2 linked regions of the Euzebya sp. genome follow. The protein of the gene in region 1 binds, or shares a complex with, the protein of each later gene. Links are inferred from orthologs where the notes say so. Each region holds a gene or a part of one and is shown on either strand. Other genes may lie near its edges.

Evidence for each region.
Region 2: the proteins of uvrB (region 1) and pcrA are in contact, whole or in part, in a crystal structure (PDB 7EGT), measured with the Thermus thermophilus proteins. The link is inferred for Euzebya sp. from one-to-one orthologs. Residues at the interface, in WP_096411307.1 of Thermus thermophilus: Glu23, Leu25, Arg26, Asp27, Gly28, Glu29, Arg30, Phe31, Arg55, Glu326, Asp327, Phe328, Glu379, Ser382, Gln383, His398, Gly400, Arg401; in WP_096412145.1 of Thermus thermophilus: His654, Arg656, Phe657, Gln666, Asp668, Glu669, Lys680, Arg681, Leu682, Ser683, Lys685, Tyr686, Ala687.

The regions. Positions count from the first base shown.
Region 1 is NZ_CAXQBR010000109.1:33,289-36,503, forward strand. What follows is about bases 164-3,065. They hold uvrB (excinuclease ABC subunit UvrB), read right to left. Parts: upstream 2,697-3,065; coding sequence 630-2,696; downstream 164-629. Other genes in these bases: ACEQ2X_RS23965 (S8 family serine peptidase), read right to left, coding at 164-447; ACEQ2X_RS23975 (crotonase/enoyl-CoA hydratase family protein), read left to right, coding at 2,811-3,065. In the rest of the region: more of ACEQ2X_RS23965, read right to left, coding at 1-163; more of ACEQ2X_RS23975, read left to right, coding at 3,066-3,215. UniProt on the Escherichia coli protein: The UvrABC repair system catalyzes the recognition and processing of DNA lesions. A damage recognition complex composed of 2 UvrA and 2 UvrB subunits scans DNA for abnormalities.
Region 2 is NZ_CAXQBR010000087.1:3,556-6,874, forward strand. What follows is about bases 7-3,012. They hold pcrA (DNA helicase PcrA), read right to left. Parts: upstream 2,632-3,012; coding sequence 382-2,631; downstream 7-381. Other genes in these bases: ACEQ2X_RS19045 (hypothetical protein), read right to left, coding at 7-27; ACEQ2X_RS19055 (DUF6069 family protein), read left to right, coding at 2,782-3,012. Outside these bases: more of ACEQ2X_RS19045, read right to left, coding at 1-6; more of ACEQ2X_RS19055, read left to right, coding at 3,013-3,252; ACEQ2X_RS19060 (hypothetical protein), read right to left, coding at 3,290-3,319. UniProt on the Escherichia coli protein: A helicase with DNA-dependent ATPase activity. Unwinds DNA duplexes with 3'-5' polarity. Translocates on single-stranded DNA with 3'-5' polarity. Initiates unwinding more efficiently from a nicked substrate than double-stranded DNA.

The sequences.
Region 1 (3,215 bases):
GCCGCCGCGGTAGAGGCCGGCGCGGGACGCCTGCACCCCGTCGTCGGGGAGGTTCGACCCGTCGTCGCACTCGTCGTAGTACTGCTGGGCCAGCGCTGAGGACCGCTGGGTGCCGACGTCGGCGTAGCCGGCGCCGGATCCCTCACCGGTCGCCTGGGCGTAGGCCGCCCGCGCATCGTCGCGGAGCGCGTCGCGGGAATCCGCGGCGACGTCGGCTGCGGACGCCCATCTGCTCGACTCGTACGCCTGCCGGTGCTCGGCGGCGAACGCGGCCCAGTCGACGTCGAGCTCGCCGGGCGTCCACCCCTCCCCCGAGGGCTCGGCCCGCACCGCAGGCGCCGGCTGGTCGGCACCGGCGTGGGACTGACCCCCCGCCGGGACGGCCGGCACCAGTGCCACGGCGAGGACCATGGCCAGCGCCGCGGGTAGAAGGGCAGACAGACGCATCCCAGACTCCTGATCGGGTGTCACAATAGTTACCTACGGCCTCACTACTTGACAAGGACCCCCGCGGAGGCCTCCCCCGGTGTGACGGCTCTGGGGCAGTGACGTCCGAGACCCTCCCGCCGGTGCACGGGGAGTGATGGTCCGACTACATCTTCGCACCTGCCGGTGGGCGGCGCCGATGATCAGCTCGCAGCCGTCATCCCCCGGAGCTCGCGCTTCAGCTCACCGATCTCGTCGCGCAGCCGCGCGGCGTACTCGAAGCGGAGGTCGGCGGCGGCCTGGTGCATCTCGTCGGTCAGGGACTGGATGAGCGTCGCCAGCTCGTCAGAGGGCATGTCGCCGATGTCCGGGATGCCCACGCGGCTCTCCGCCGTGCCGCGCGCGGACGGGTCGGCCGCCTGGTACGGCATGCCCGCCTCGGCCGCGCGGGCCATCTGGATGATGTCACCGACGCGCTTGCGGATCGTCTGGGGGTCGATGCCGTGCTCGCGGTTGAACTGCATCTGCAGCTCGCGGCGGCGGTTGGTCTCGCTGATCGCCTTCCGCATCGAGTCGGTCAGGTTGTCCGCGTACATCACGACCTTGCCGTTGACGTTCCGCGCCGCCCGGCCGATCGTCTGGACCAGCGACGTCTCGGAGCGGAGGAACCCCTCCTTGTCGGCGTCGAGGATCGCGACCAGGGCAACCTCGGGCAGGTCCAGCCCCTCGCGCAGCAGGTTGATCCCGATGAGCGCGTCGAAGTGGCCGAGGCGCAGCTCGCGGAGGATCTCGACGCGCTCGACGGTGTTGATCTCCGAGTGCAGGTACCGCACCTTCAGCCCGGCCTCGAGCAGGTAGTCGGTCAGGTCCTCGCTCATCTTCTTCGTCAGGGTGGTGACGAGGACCCGCTCGTCACGCTCGGCGTGCGCGCGGATCTCGGTGATCAGGTCGTCGATCTGGCCCTTGGTGGGGCGCAGCTGCACCTCGGGGTCGATCAGCCCCGTCGGGCGGATGACCTGCTCGACGATGGTGGAGGACATCCGCTGCTCGAACGGGCCGGGCGTGGCCGAGACGTGGAGGGTCTGGCTGGCCTTCGTGCGGAACTCCTCGAAGGTGAGGGGCCGGTTGTCGAGGGCGCTCGGCAGGCGGAACCCGTGCTCGACCAGCGTCTCCTTCCGGGAGCGGTCGCCCTCGTACTGCCCACCGATCTGGGGGACGGTCACGTGGGACTCGTCGAGGATGGTGAGGAAGTCGTCGGGGAAGTAGTCGAGCAGGCAGTACGGCGTCTCACCGGCCCGGCGGCCGTCGAGGTGGCGGGAGTAGTTCTCGATCCCCGAGCAGATGCCGATCTCGCGCAGCATCTCGAGGTCGTAGTTGGTGCGCATCCGCAGGCGCTGCGCCTCGAGCAGCTTGTCCTGGGACTCGAGCTCGGCCAGGCGTTCGCCGAGCTCGGCCTCGATGGTCTGGATGGCGCGCGACAGGTTCTCGCCACCGGTGACGTAGTGGCTGTTCGGGAAGATCATGGCCCGGTCGAACTCGCCGATCAGCTCGCCCGTGATCGGCTCGAGCCGGCTGATCCGGTCGATCACGTCGCCGAAGAACTCGATGCGCCACGCCGTCTCGCCCTGGGCGGGGAAGATCTCCAGTGTGTCGCCCCGCACCCGGAACTTGCCGCGGACGAAGTTCAGCTCGTTGCGCTCGTACTGCAGGTCGACCAGGCGCTTGATGACGTCGTCGAGCTCGACGGTCTGCCCCTCGGTCATCATCAGGTGGTACTTCTCGTACTGCTGCGGGGACCCCAGGCCGTAGATGCAGGAGACCGAGGCGACGATCAGCACGTCGCGCCGGGTCATCAGCGCCATCGTCGCCTCGTGGCGCAGCCGCTCGATCTCGTCGTTGATCGAGCTGTCCTTCTCGATGTAGGTGTCGGAGGAGGGGACGTACGCCTCTGGCTGGTAGTAGTCGTAGTAGCTGACGAAGTACTCCACCGCGTTGTGGGGGAAGAACTCCTTGAACTCGTTGGCCAGCTGGGCGGCGAGGGTCTTGTTGGGGGCCATCACCAGCGTCGGGCGCTGCACCTCGGCGATGATGTTCGCCATCGTGAACGTCTTGCCGGACCCGGTGACGCCCAGCAGGCACACGTCCGATTCACCCCGGCCGAGCGCGTCCGCGACGCCGGTGATCGCCCGCGGCTGATCACCCGCCGGGGCGTACTCGCTGACCAGCTCGAACCGGCCCTCCGTGGGACGCGCTGCGGTCGTCGTCGACATGGCCCCGAGTCTAGGTCCGGGCTGCGACACCGCCGTCGGAGAGGGGTGCGCGGCCCCGGGGGTAGCCTGCGCAGCCGCGAACCGGACCCCCACCCCTCCACCGCCGGAGCACCGATGCCCGCAGAGCACATCACCACCCGCGTCGACGGCCACGTCCTCCACATCGGCGTCGACCGGCCCGACAAGCGCAACGCCTTCGACCGGGAGATGAACGCCGCGCTGGCCGAGGCGTACCACCGCCTGGCCACCGAGGACGACCTGCGGGTCGGGGTCCTCCACGCCGAGGGCGACCACTTCTCCGCAGGCCTGGACCTGGCCGACGTCGGGCCGGCCGTGGCCTCGGGGGAGCCGTACATCCCGCCCGGGATGACCGACCCGTACGGGGTCTGGGGGCCGGCCTGCCCCAAGCCGGTGGTCATGGCCGTGCAGGGGATCGCGTTCACCCTGAGCATCGAGCTGGCCCTGGCAGCCGACATCGTGATCGCGGCGGACGACGTCCGCTTCGCCCAACTCGAGATC
Region 2 (3,319 bases), on another replicon or contig:
CGCCTGCGGTGAGGGGGAGGAGCCCATCCGGCGACGGTGACACGTCCGCGGCTGCCCCGCGAACGGGGGGTGTGGACAACTCCCGGACGCGGGCGGAGGTCCGCAGGCCAGGGACCGCCAGCCGACCACTCCACCGGCTCAGGATGTGCAGATCAGCCACCCAGATGGCCGAGGTGCACATCTTGCGTCAGCGGGCAGGTGACCGGACCCGTCCGACCCGCACGATGTGCAGATCAGCTACTCAGATGGCCGACGTGCACATCCTGGTCTGGGGGACGCGCGGGACGCACCGGCTGCGGAGGACGTGCGAGGCGCGCGGGCGTCGGCGACGAGACCGCGGACCGCGCCCGCGACCCGCTGACGCGGAGGGCCGGCCGCGGATCAGCCGCGGATGAGCGGGGCGTAGGCCAGGACGAGGCGCTTGGTGCCGAGGTCGTCGAAGTCGATGACGGCCTCCTCCTCCCCGGGGGAGCCGTGCAGCTCGACGATCTGTCCCGCGCCGAACCGGGTGTGGACCACCCGGTCGCCGGGGGTGAACTCGGGGCCGTCGTCGTCCTCCTCCTCCGCCGCCCAGCGCGAGCGGTGGTGCTGGGAGCGGACGCCGGCGAAGGACAGGGCCCGACGTGACGGCCCGCCGCGGTCGGACGACCGGTCGTCGACCAGCTCGGCGGGGATCTCAGCGAGGAACCGGCTGGGCGGGTTGGACTGGGACCCGCCGTACAGCGTCCGGGACCAGGCCGACGTCACGTACAGCCGGCGTTCGGCCCGGGTCATGCCGACGTAGCAGAGGCGCCGCTCCTCCTCGATCTCGTCCGGCTCGCTGAGCGTCCGGGCGTGCGGGAAGATCCCCTCCTCGAGCCCGACCAGGAACACCACCGGGTACTCGAGGCCCTTGGCGTTGTGGAGGGTCATCAGCGTGACCGGCTCGCCCGTCGAGGCGAGCTCGTCCTGCTCGTTGGTCAGGCTGACCCGCTCGAGGAACTCCGGGAGGGTCGCGTCGGGCTGCAGCGCCTGCAGGTCGTCCGCCACGCCCTCGAGCTCGGCCAGGTTCTCGAGCCGGCCCTCGGCCTCCGGCGACCGGTCGGCCTCGAGCTCGGCGCGGTAGCCGGAGACGTCGAGGACGCGTTCGAGGACCTCCCGCGGAGTCAGCTCCTCGGAGATCCACCCGGTCCGCAGCCGGTCGATGAGCGACACGAACCCCTCCACCGCCGCGACCGCGCGCGGTCCCAGGCCGTTGATGGCGCCAACCTGCCGGCACGCCTCCATGAGGCTGGTCCCGTTCCGCCCGGCGTGGGCGGCCAGCTCGGTGGCGCTCTTCTGCCCGATCCCCCGCCGGGGCACGTTCAGGATCCGCCCGACCGCCACGTCGTCGTCGGGGTTGACCAGCGCGACGAGGTAGGCCAGGGCGTCCTTGATCTCCTTGCGCTCGTAGAACCGGGTCGACCCGATGACCTGGTAGGGCATCTGGAGGCGGATGAGGACCTCCTCGAGCACCCGGGACTGCGCGTTCGTCCGGTAGAAGATGGCGCAGTCGCCGGCGGTCACGCCGTGGTCGGCGCCGAGCCGCCGGATCTCCTCGACGACGAACGCCGCCTCGTCGTGCTCGCTCTCGGCGGTGTAGCGGACGACCTGCTCGCCGGCGCCGGCCTCGGTCCACAGCTCCTTCGCCATCCGCTGGGTGTTGTGGGCGATCACCCCGTTGGCCGCGTCGAGGATCGTCTGGGTGGACCGGTAGTTGCGGTCGAGCACGATCCGCGTGGCGTCGGGGAAGTCCTGCTCGAAGTCGAGCAGGTTGCGGATGTCCGCCCCGCGGAACGCGTAGATCGACTGGTCGGAGTCGCCGACGACGCAGACGTTGCGGTGCTCGTCGGCGAGCAGGCGGACGAGCTCGTACTGCGCCCGGTTGGTGTCCTGCCACTCGTCGACCAGCACGTGGGCGAACTGGCGCCGGTAGCGCTCGAGGACGTCGTCGAACAGCTGGAAGATCTCGACGGTCTTGGTCAGCAGGTCGTCGAAGTCCATCGCGCTGGCGGCGTGGAGCCGCTCGACGTAGCCGCGGTAGACGTCGGCCACCTGGGACTCCCACCACGTGCCGGCCCGGGAGGCGTAGGTCTCGAAGTCGACCAGCTCGTTCTTGGCGCGGCTGATCTCGTGGTGCGCGGCGCGGACCGGCACCTTCTTCGTGTCGAGCCCGAGCCCCTTGACGACGTCGGCGATCACGCGGCCCGAGTCGGCGGTGTCGTAGATGCTGAAGTGCTTGGCGTAGCCGAGGAGCGGCGCCTCGCTGCGCAGGATCCGGGCACAGGCCGAGTGGAACGTCTGCACCCACATGCCACCCCAGCGCCGCCGCTGCGGACGGCCTTGGTCGTCCCGCTCGATTCCGACGAGGTCGTCGCCGACCAGCCGGCCGACGCGATCCTTCATCTCCCCCGCCGCCTTGTTCGTGAACGTGATGGCGAGGATCTCGTAGGGGTGCACGCCCTCGGCGATCAACCGGGCGATCCGGTGGGTCAGCACGCGGGTCTTCCCCGAGCCCGCGCCGGCCACGACGAGCAGGGGCCCGCCGTCGTGCAGCACCGCGTCGCGCTGCTGGGGGTTCAGGCTGTCCAGGGGCAGTGTGGTGATGCTCACGACCGACCGGAGTGTAGGCGGAGGGTCCGACACCGCCGGCGCTCGATCCACACACCCGATCCACGTGCGGGGCCGTTCGGACCGCCGCCGTCCAGCGGTTACCCTTCTGACGCCGCTCCCCGATCCCGCAGCCGACGAAAGCGACCCTCGATGGCCGGCGCCAGCCCCGTACAGACCCAGGAAGACCTCGTCCCGCCCGCCCCCGCAGCGATCGGGTACCGCCTGGCCGGCGTGGTGCTGGCGCCTGCGGTCGCCGTGGTCGTGCACCTGGTGCTGGCCGGCCCGGTCGGCCTGGACCTCCAGGTCCCCGAGACGCCGGGGTCCTCGACCCTCACCGAGCTGTCCCTGCTGACGACGTTCGGGGTGGCGCTGGTGCTCGCCCTGGCGGGGTGGGCGCTCGTGCGGGCGCTCGAGGCGTTCCTCGGCGGACCGCGCGGCCGTCGGCTGTGGACGACGATCGCGGTGGGCGTCGCGGTGCTGTCGCTGATCCCCGTCGCCCTGCTCGACATCGACGCGGGGGCGAAGCTCGGGCTGGTCGGCCTGCACCTCGCCGTCGCGCTGGTGCTGATCCCCAGCCTGGCGAACGGGACGCCGGCCGAGCCGCTGCACCGCGACACCTAGCTGCCGCGTCCGTCCCCCGCGCGGGCGCCGGGGAGGGTCAGCCCGGTCGTGCGCGCAGGCGTCCGCT